One region of the Streptomyces sp. NPDC058221 genome, then DNA from elsewhere that is predicted to be linked to it. Evidence: riboswitches for the same ligand, from Rfam matches in the RefSeq annotation. Region 1 holds a riboswitch; each other region holds the start of a gene.

Region 1 (3,269 bases):
CCCGGAGCCTGGGTGCCGGTCGAACACCACACCTGCCGAACGGGTGAATCACGCTCCGTGTGCAACCGTTCAGGACCTCGTCCTTCGGCGGCGTCCTCTGCCGCTCCGTACGGGTGCCGAAGCCCCGGCTTCCGCGCCGAGCCCCGTACGGTCCGCGGAGACGACCAGTGCCGCAAGTGCGGTGGTCACCGGCACCGAGGCGACCAGCCCGATCGAGCCGACCAGCGTACGCACGATCTCCTCCGCCACCAGTTCGCTGTTGGCCACCGTCCCCACGCTGCTCTGGGCGATCGAGAACAGCAGCAGCAGCGGGAGCGCGGCGCCCGCATAGGCCAGCACCAGGGTGTTGACCACTGAGGCGATGTGGTCGCGTCCGATTCTGATCCCTGCCCGGTAGAGCTGCTTCGTATTCATCGTCGGGTCCGCCTGGTGCAGTTCCCAGACCGCCGACGTCTGGGTGACCGTCACATCGTCGAGCACCCCCAGGGAACCGATGATGACGCCGGCCAGCAGCAGACCGCTCATGTCGATGTGCGGATACAGGCCGTGGATGAGGCCGGTGCTGTCGTCGGTGTTCCCGCTCAGGCTCGCCCAGCCGATGAAGAGCGAGCCGAGCAGCCCGATCAGCAGCAGTGAGATCAGGGTGCCGAGGACGGCGACGGAGGTGCGGGCCGTCAGCCCGTGGCAGATGTACAGGGCGATCAGCATGATGGCACTGGCCCCGACGACCGCCACGAGCAGTGGATTCGACCCCTGCAGGATGGCCGGCAGGATGAACAGGGTCAGCACGGCGAACGACAGGGCGAGCGCCACCAGTGCCATGACCCCGCGCAGCCGGCCCACGACGACCACCGCCACGGCGAAGATCCCGGCCAGCAGCGCCATCGGGAACTTCCGGTTCACATCCGTCACGGAGTACTGGAGATCGTGGGGCGCGTCGGGGGCGTACGCGACCACCACCCCCTGTCCTTCGCGCAGCTGCCGCGGTGCGTCGGGCTGCACCACCTCGATGAAGGTGCGCCCCTTGTCCTTGCCGCTCGTCACCTCGATCTCGGCCTTCTCACAACGGCCGGCCCCGCTGTCACCGGCGGCCGGCTCTCCCGTCGGCGGGGTGGACTCGCCGCTGGTGGGCAGTTGGGCCGCGTTCACGTCCTTGCAGTCGACCTTGTCGACGTTCACCACCCTGGCCTGCTGCGTCTGCCGGTCGAAGCCGACCCCGGTGCGCTCGTGCGCCGGCGCACCACCGGGCCAGAGCACCACGAGCCCGACCACGACCGCGGCCGCGAACGGTATCAGCACGGCGGCGATCACCCGGCGCAGATGCGTGGAAACGGGTGCGGCGGGGCCGTGGCTGTGGCTGTGCGCGTGAGGGTGCTGAGGACCCGGCTGCTCGGGGTCGATATGAGGGGACGTCACCGGCCGATCATCGCAAGAAGAACAGGGCCCTCTGTTCAGCACACCGGTGAGGGCGTTAGCGTGGTGGCACCTTTGCACACGCGGGAGCTCGGAGCACCGGGCTGAGAGGGCGCTGATCTCCGTACGTCCGTACGGGACACGCTGCGCCGACCGCCGAACCTGTTACCGGGTAATGCCGGCGTAGGGAGTAGGTCTCATGACCACAGCGGACGCACGCACGCCTGCCTCCAATCAGAGCGACGAGGCCGGGAAGTCCATCGGCTGGCACAAGGGGTACGTCCAGGGCTCACGCCCGGACCTCCGGGTGGCGGTCCGTCAGGTGCACCTCACCAACGGCAAGGACGTGACGCTGTACGACACGTCGGGGCCGTACACCGACCCCGCCGTCGACACCGATGTACGCCGCGGACTCGCACCTCTGCGGGAGAACTGGATCATCGCCCGCGGTGACACCGAGGAGTACGCCGGCCGCGCCGCGCGTCCCGAGGACGACGGGCTCAAGCACACCTCGCCGCGTGGGGGGCTGCGCAATCTCGACGCGGTCTTCCCCGGCCGGCCGCGCCAGCCGAGGCGCAGCCGGGACGGCCGCCCGGTGACCCAGCTGGCGTACGCCGGCCGGGGCGAGATCACCCCGGAGATGGAGTACGTGGCCATCCGGGAGAACGTCTCACCCGAGGTGGTACGCGAGGAGATCGCCGCAGGCCGGGCCGTGCTCCCGGCCAACGTCAACCACCCGGAGATCGAGCCGATGATCATCGGCAAGCGGTTCCTGGTGAAGGTGAACGCCAACATCGGCAACTCCGCGGTCACGTCCTCCATCGAGGAGGAGGTGGACAAGATGACCTGGGCGACCAAGTGGGGCGCCGACACGGTCATGGATCTGTCCACCGGCCGCAACATCCACACCACCCGTGAGTGGGTACTGCGCAACTCCCCGGTGCCGATCGGCACCGTGCCCCTCTACCAGGCCCTCGAAAAGGTCGACGGCAGGGCGGAGGAGCTGACATGGGAGATCTACAAGGACACCGTCATCGAGCAGGCCGAGCAGGGCGTCGACTACATGACGGTCCACGCCGGCGTGCGCCTGCCGTACGTTCCGCTGACGGCCCGCCGCAAGACCGGCATCGTCTCCCGGGGCGGCTCGATCATGGCCGCGTGGTGCCTCGCGCACCACAAGGAGTCTTTCCTGTACGAGCACTTCGAGGAGCTCTGCACGATCCTCGCGTCGTACGACGTGACGTACTCGCTGGGTGACGGGCTGCGCCCCGGATCGATCGCTGATGCCAACGACGAGGCGCAGTTCGCCGAACTGCGGACGCTCGGCGAACTGAACACGGTCGCCAAGCGGTTCGGGGTTCAGACGATGATCGAGGGCCCGGGACACGTACCGATGCACAAGATCAAGGAGAACATCGACCTCCAGCAGGAGATCTGCGAGGAGGCGCCGTTCTACACGCTCGGCCCGCTGACCACCGATGTCGCCCCGGCGTACGACCACATCACCTCGGGCATCGGAGCCGCGATGATCGCCTGGTGGGGGACGGCGATGCTCTGTTACGTGACGCCCAAGGAGCACCTCGGTCTGCCCAACCGGGACGATGTGAAGACCGGAGTGATCACGTACCGGATCGCGGCCCATGCGGCGGACCTGGCCAAGGGGCACCCCGGGGCGCAGGAGTGGGACGACGCCCTGTCGGACGCCCGGTTCGAGTTCCGGTGGGAGGACCAGTTCAATCTGGCGCTCGACCCGGACACGGCACGGGAGTTCCACGACGAGACGCTGCCGGCCGAGCCGGCGAAGACGGCGCACTTCTGCTCGATGTGCGGTCCGAAGTTCTGCTCGATGAAGATCT
Region 2 (3,269 bases), on a different contig from region 1:
GCCTCTTCGGAGCCGTCGCCTTCGCCATGGCGGCCGGTGCGCTGTGCATGCAGTTCCTGATCGACGACGGTTCCTGGTGGCAGGGCCTGCTGCTCGGCCTCGCGGTCGCGGCCAGCGCCACCCTCGGTGACCTGGGCGAGTCCATGATCAAGCGCGATCTCGGGATCAAGGACATGGGGACGCTGCTTCCCGGACACGGCGGGATCATGGACCGGCTGGACTCCTTGCTGCCGACCGCCCCGGTGGTCTGGCTGCTGATGGTGATTTTCGTCGGCTCCAGCTGATCATCGACTGATGAACCCCTTCTGACCTGCGTTTTTATCGGTGAGGGTCCGTTGTCCACAGGGCGGCGGGCCCTCACTGTTCTGTCTGCGACACTGGAAGAACCATGCCTAAGCCCGGAGAACTCACTTTCGTCGCGCCCCGCGGAGCCAAGAAGCCGCCGCGGCACCTCGCCGACCTCACGCCCGCCGAGCGCAAGGAAGCCGTCGCCGCGACCGGCGAGAAGCCCTTCCGCGCGCAGCAGCTCTCGCAGCACTACTTCGCGCGGTACGCGCACGACCCGTCGGAGTGGACCAACATCCCGGCCGGATCGCGGGACAAGCTCGCCGAGGCGCTGTTCCCCGATCTGATGTCCGTGGTCCGCCACATCAGCTGTGACGACGACACCACCCGCAAGACGCTGTGGAAGCTGCATGACGGGACGCTCGTCGAGTCCGTTCTGATGCGCTACCCGGAGCGGGTCACGATGTGCATTTCCTCGCAGGCGGGCTGCGGGATGAACTGCCCGTTCTGCGCCACCGGGCAGGCCGGTCTCGACCGCAACCTCTCCACCGCGGAGATCGTCCACCAGATCGTGGACGGCATGCGTGCGCTGCGCGACGGCGACGTCCCGGGGGGCCCGGCGCGGCTCTCCAACATCGTCTTCATGGGCATGGGCGAGCCGCTCGCCAACTACAACCGGGTGGTCGGCGCGATCCGTCGGCTGACCGACCCCGAGCCCGACGGGCTGGGGCTGTCGCAGCGCGGGATCACCGTCTCCACCGTCGGCCTGGTGCCGGCGATGCTGCGGTTCGCCGACGAGGGCTTCAAGTGCCGGCTCGCCGTCTCGCTGCATGCCCCGGACGACGAGCTGCGCGACACCCTCGTACCGGTGAACACCCGGTGGAAGGTGCGCGAGGTGCTGGACGCCGCGTGGGAGTACGCGGAGAAGTCCGGACGCCGCATCTCCATCGAGTACGCGCTGATCCGCGACATCAACGACCAGGCCTGGCGCGGTGACCGGCTGGGCCGGCTCCTCAAGGGCAAGCGGGTGCACGTCAACCTCATCCCGCTGAACCCGACGCCCGGCTCGAAGTGGACCGCCTCGCGGCCCGAGGACGAGAAGGCGTTCGTCGAGGCCATCGCCGCCCACGGGGTGCCGGTGACCGTGCGGGACACCCGGGGCCAGGAGATCGACGGGGCCTGCGGGCAGCTGGCGGCGTCCGAGCGCTGAGGCCGAAATCGGCCGTGTAGCCTGGGCTCGAAATCAATTTAATATTCCGACAGGGGAGCGCCACAGCGCTGAGAGTGCGGCACCGAGGACAGGTTGGCCGCAGACCCTCTGAACCTCGCCCGGGTCATTCCGGGTAGGAAGTTCGGACCTTACTCAAGCTGTTGCGCCCTGCCCGCTTCCGGTTCTCCGCCGGTGCGGGCAGGGCCGCGTCTCTTCCTGGTCATCCCAGGAGGAATCACATGAGCACCACCCAGAAGATCGCGGTGACGGCCGTCGCCGCCGCGCTCGGCGCCACCGCGCTCGCCGGATGCGGAAGCTCCGACGACTCGGCGTCCGGTTCAGGAAGTACCGGGAGCTCCGGCTCCAAGACCGTCACGCTCGTCAGCCACGACTCCTTCAACGCCTCCAAGGGCGTGCTGAAGGAGTTCACCCGGGAGACCGGCTACACGGTCAAGGTGCTGAAGAGCGGGGACGCGGGCGCGGCCCTCAACCAGGAGATCCTGACCAAGGGCTCGCCCCGCGGCGACGTGTTCTTCGGCGTCGACAACACCCTGCTCTCGCGCGCCCTCGACAACGGCCTGTTCACCTCGTACAAGGCCAAGGGCATCGACCAGGTCGCAGCCGACGTGCAGCTGGACGCGGAGAAGCACCGGGTCACCCCGGTCGACACCGGTGACATCTGCGTCAACTACGACAAGAAGTACTTCGCCGACAAGAAGCTGGCGCCGCCGACGTCCTTCGCCGATCTGGCGAAGCCCGCGTACAAGGACCTTCTCGTCACCGAGAACGCCGCGACCTCGTCGCCCGGCCTCGGCTTCCTCCTCGGTACCGTCGCCACCTACGGGCAGGACGGCTACCAGGACTACTGGAAGAAGCTGAAGAACAACGGCGTCAAGGTCGTCGACGGCTGGGAGCAGGCGTACAACGAGGAGTTCTCCGGCTCCGCGGGCGGCAGGAAGGCCAAGGCCGACCGGCCGCTCGTCGTCAGTTACGCCTCCAGCCCGCCCGTCGAGGTGCTGTACGCGGACCCGAAGCCGAAGACCGCCCCGACCGGGGTCGCCACCGGGACGTGCTTCCGCCAGATCGAGTTCGCCGGTCTGCTGGACGGTGCGAAGAACGAGGCGGGCGGCAAGGCCCTGCTGGACTTCCTGATCGGCAAGAAGTTCCAGGAGGACATGCCGCTCAACATGTTCGTCAGCCCGGTGACCAAGGGGGCGAAGGTGCCTGACCTCTTCACGAAGTTCGGCGCAGTTGTCGACAAGCCGACGACCGTCGCCCCGGACACGATCGCCAAGAACCGTGAGCAGTGGGTCCAGTCATGGTCCTCGCTCGTAGTGAAGTAGCGAAGACTCCCGTACGCGGACCGGGCGCGGGCGGGAAGGGCGCACGCGCCCGGGCGCGGCGCGGGAGCGCGGTGCGGCTCGGCCTGATGGCCGTGCCCGTCGCCTTCTTCGCGCTGTTCTTCGCCTATCCCGTCGTCGCGATCGTCGGACGCGGGCTCAAGGCCGACGGGGTCTGGCAGTTCGGCCGGTTCGGCGAGGTGCTCACCCGGCCGGACATTCAGGACGTCCTCTGGTTCACCCTCTGGCAGGCGCTCGCCTCGACCGCGCTGACGCTGCTGATCGCACTGCCGGGCGCCTATGTGTTCGCCCGGTTCGACTTCCCGGGCAAGCAACTGCTGCGGGCGGTCGTGACGGTGCCGTTCGTGCTGCCGACCGTCGTCGTGGGCACCGCGTTCCTGGCGCTGCTGGGACGCGGCGGCCTGCTCGACGAG
Region 3 (3,269 bases), on a different contig from region 1:
GGACCTCGACCCGGTCGCCCTCGGTGAGCGCCGCGGCGGACCACTGGCCGCGCGGGACGACGGTCTCGTTCAGGGCGGCCGCGACCCCCGAGGGGGCCGCCGTCAGAGTCGCGACGAGGGCGTCCAGGGTGGTGCCCGCCGCGACGGCGAGGGCCTCGCCGTTCACGGACACGGAGAGGGTGGTGGGCGCGGTCATGCGGGCTGCTCCTGACGTACGGGGGCGGCGACGGCCGGGAACCGGCCGGGGGAGAAGGGGCGGGCCACCTCGGGCAGCTCGCCGTCGGCCAGCAGCTGCGCCATGGCGTCACCGGTGACGGGTGTGAGCAGCACCCCGTTGCGGTGGTGGCCGGTGGCGAGGTGGAGGCCGGGCAGTGCCGTGCGGCCGAGCAGCGGCGCGTTGTCGGGTGAGGCGGGGCGCAGACCGGCCCGGGTCTCGGTGAGCGGCAGCTCGGTGATGCCGGGCACCAGCTCGTGGGCGTCGCGCAGCAGCTCGTACACCCCGCCGGCCGTGACGGTGGTGTCCCAGCCCATCTCCTCGCTGGTGGCACCGATGACCAGCTCGCCGTTCTCGCGCGGCACGAGGTAGACGTGGCTGCCCCGGACCATGGCCCGCACGGTGCGGCTGAGGAAGGGGGCGTACGCGGTGGGTACGGTCAGCCGCAGCACCTGGCCCTTGACCGGGCGGACGGGTGGCAGGACGTGGTCCGGCACCCCCGCGAGCCGGCCGCTGAAGCTGCCCGCGGCGAGCACGGTCTGATCGGCGGCCGGCCGCGAACCGTCGGCCAGTACGGCGCCGACGGCCCGGTCCCGCACCACCGCGAGCTCCTCGGCCCGTTGACGGTGGAAGACGACCCCGGCCCGCTCGCACGCGGTCAGCAGCGCGGTGGCCAGCCGGCGAGGATCGACCTGGTGGTCGCCGTCGACCCGCAGACCGCCGCGCACGCCCGGCGCCAGCATCGGCTCCAGGCGGCGGCAGTCGCGGCCGGTGAGCCATTCCGACTCCAGCCCCGACCGGCGCTGGAGCTCGTGCAGTTCCCGCAGATGGGCGCGGTCGTCGGCGTCCAGCGCGACGGCCAGGGTGCCGCAGGCGCGGAACCCGATGTCCTGTCCGCTCGCTGCCTCCAGCTCGGCCGCGAAGGCCGGATAACGCGCGGCCGAGGCGACGTTCAGCCCCAGCAGCATCTCTTCGCCGTAGTGCAGTTCGGTGACGGCGGCCAGCATGCCGGCCGCGACCCGGGCGGCCCCGCCGCCCGGATCCGGATCGACGACGGCGGTGCGCAGACCGCGCTGCGCGGCCCGCCAGGCGGTGACGAGCCCGATGATCCCGCCCCCGATGACGAGGACGTCGGACCCGCTCGTGCGGTGGATACGCATGGGCGTCCAGCCCCTCCCTTCGCCGGCATGACCCGGATCAGGTTCGTACGGTCGGAGGCCGCCCAGCCTCCCTCTCAGCCCGGTGCGCCCGGGCTCCCGCGAGTGTTTTACGTGGGGCCACCCTAGACCCCGCCCCCGGGACCGGGTGAAGGGCCTGCGGGAGCGGCGGGAGGGCAGCCGTGCGGGCGCGGCGGAGGCGCCGGCGGAGGCACCGGCGGAGGCACCCCTTTCCTGACGGGTCGTCAGTTGATTAAGGTGGTCGGGTGAACGAGCAGCAGCGGGCAGAGCGGCCGGAGCGGCAGTCGGAACAGGCGGGGCGCCGGGTGGTCGTCGTCGGCGCGGGCATGGCGGGGGTGCAGACCGCCGTGGCTCTGCGCGAGCAAGGCTTCACCGGCGCCGTCACCCTGATCGGAGCCGAACCCCATCAGCCGTACGACCGCCCCCCGCTGTCCAAGGCGGTCCTGCTCGGCAAGGCCGAGGAATCCGCCTTCGACATCGACTTCGAGGCGCTCGGCATCGAGCTGCGGCTGGGCTGCGAAGTCACCGGCGTACGCGGCACCGACCATGAACTGGACACTTCCGCCGGGCCCGTTCCCTACGACGTCCTGGTCATCGCCACCGGCGCCGAGCCCGTCGTGCTGCCCGGCTCCGACGGCGTGCCCGGCGTCCATCTGCTGCGCACCCTCGACGACGCGGCCAGGCTGCGGCCCGTCCTGGACGCGCGGCACCCCGTCGTGGTCGTCGGCGCGGGCTGGATCGGCGCCGAGTTCGCCACCGCGGCCCGCGCCGCGGGTTGCGCGGTCACCGTCGTCGAGGCCGCCGAACGGCCCCTCGCCGGCGCGCTTCCCGCCGAGGTCGCGGCCCCGATGGCCGCCTGGTACGCGGAGAGCGGCGCCGAACTCCTCACCGGGGCCAGGGTGGCCCGTATCGAGCCGGGCCGCGTGGTCCTGGCGGACGGCCGCACCGTCCCGGCCGGCGCGGTCGTCGTCGGGATCGGCGCCCGGCCGGCCACCGGCTGGCTGGCCGGCTCCGGCGTCGCGCTCGGCCCCGACGGATCGGTGACCGCCGACGCGGCCCTGCGCACCTCGCTGCCCGATGTGTACGCCGTCGGTGACTGCGCCTCGTTCCCCTCGGCTCGCTACGGGGCACGCCTGCTGGTCCACCACTGGGACAACGCCCTGCAGGGGCCGCGGACCGCGGCCGCCCACATCGTCGGGGCCGGCGGGGACGGCGCGCGGCCGCCCGCCTACGATCCCGTGCCCTACTTCTGGTCCGAGCAGTTCGGCCGGTTCGTGCAGTACGCGGGCCACCACGCGGGCGCGGACACCCTGCTGCGGCGAGGCGATCCGGCCGGTGCCGCCTGGTCGGTGTGCTGGCTGCGGGACGGCGTCCTGGTCGCGGTACTCGCCGTCGGCCGGCCGCGCGATCTGATCCAGGGGCGCAAGCTCATCGAGGCGGGGGCGCGGCTCGACCCCGGGCCGGCCGGTGACGCGTCCGTGCCGCTGAAGTCGGCGGTCCTTCCGGAGGTGGCGGGACCCTGAAGGGCTGAGTCCGGGTATCGGCTGTCAGTCCGGGATGGCAGGCTTGTCCTGTGACCGAGATTGACGCAAAGATCGATGCTCTCGTCCCTGCCTGGCTCCACCTGCCGGACATCGCCGAATTGTTCGATGTCCAGGTGACGCGTGTACGGCAGCTGGTCAAGGATGGCCAGCTCATCGCCGTACGACGTGGTGAGAACCGGGCGCTCCAGGTGCCTGCCGCCTTCATCGACGGCGACAAGGTGGTCAAGGGCCTTTCGGGGACCCTGACGCTCCTGAGGGACGACGGCTACTCCGACGAGGAGATGCTGGAATGGCTCTTCACTCCCGACCCGAGCCTGCCGGGCACGCCCGCGC

Evidence for each region. A riboswitch is a leader RNA that binds a small molecule or an ion and turns the genes downstream of it on or off. The one in region 1 is predicted to bind thiamine pyrophosphate.
Region 2: another riboswitch for thiamine pyrophosphate. It lies ahead of ACFVW8_RS25740 (thiamine ABC transporter substrate binding subunit); the one in region 1 lies ahead of thiC (phosphomethylpyrimidine synthase ThiC).
Region 3: another riboswitch for thiamine pyrophosphate. It lies ahead of thiO (glycine oxidase ThiO); the one in region 1 lies ahead of thiC (phosphomethylpyrimidine synthase ThiC).

Annotation. Positions count from the first base shown of each region.
Region 1 is NZ_JBHVWF010000035.1:56,237-59,505, forward strand. It holds gene ACFVW8_RS14485 (YibE/F family protein) at 70-1,416, opposite strand; TPP riboswitch at 1,487-1,620, shown strand; gene thiC (phosphomethylpyrimidine synthase ThiC) at 1,613-3,269, shown strand, end outside.
Region 2 is NZ_JBHVWF010000092.1:15,072-18,340, reverse strand. It holds gene ACFVW8_RS25750 (phosphatidate cytidylyltransferase) at 1-284, shown strand, start outside; gene rlmN (23S rRNA (adenine(2503)-C(2))-methyltransferase RlmN) at 389-1,495, shown strand; TPP riboswitch at 1,537-1,653, shown strand; gene ACFVW8_RS25740 (thiamine ABC transporter substrate binding subunit) at 1,735-2,838, shown strand; gene ACFVW8_RS25735 (ABC transporter permease) at 2,925-3,269, shown strand, end outside.
Region 3 is NZ_JBHVWF010000077.1:34,238-37,506, forward strand. It holds gene thiS (sulfur carrier protein ThiS) at 1-196, opposite strand, end outside; gene thiO (glycine oxidase ThiO) at 193-1,374, opposite strand; TPP riboswitch at 1,372-1,484, opposite strand; gene ACFVW8_RS23440 (NAD(P)/FAD-dependent oxidoreductase) at 1,638-2,915, shown strand; gene ACFVW8_RS23445 (Rv2175c family DNA-binding protein) at 2,966-3,269, shown strand, end outside.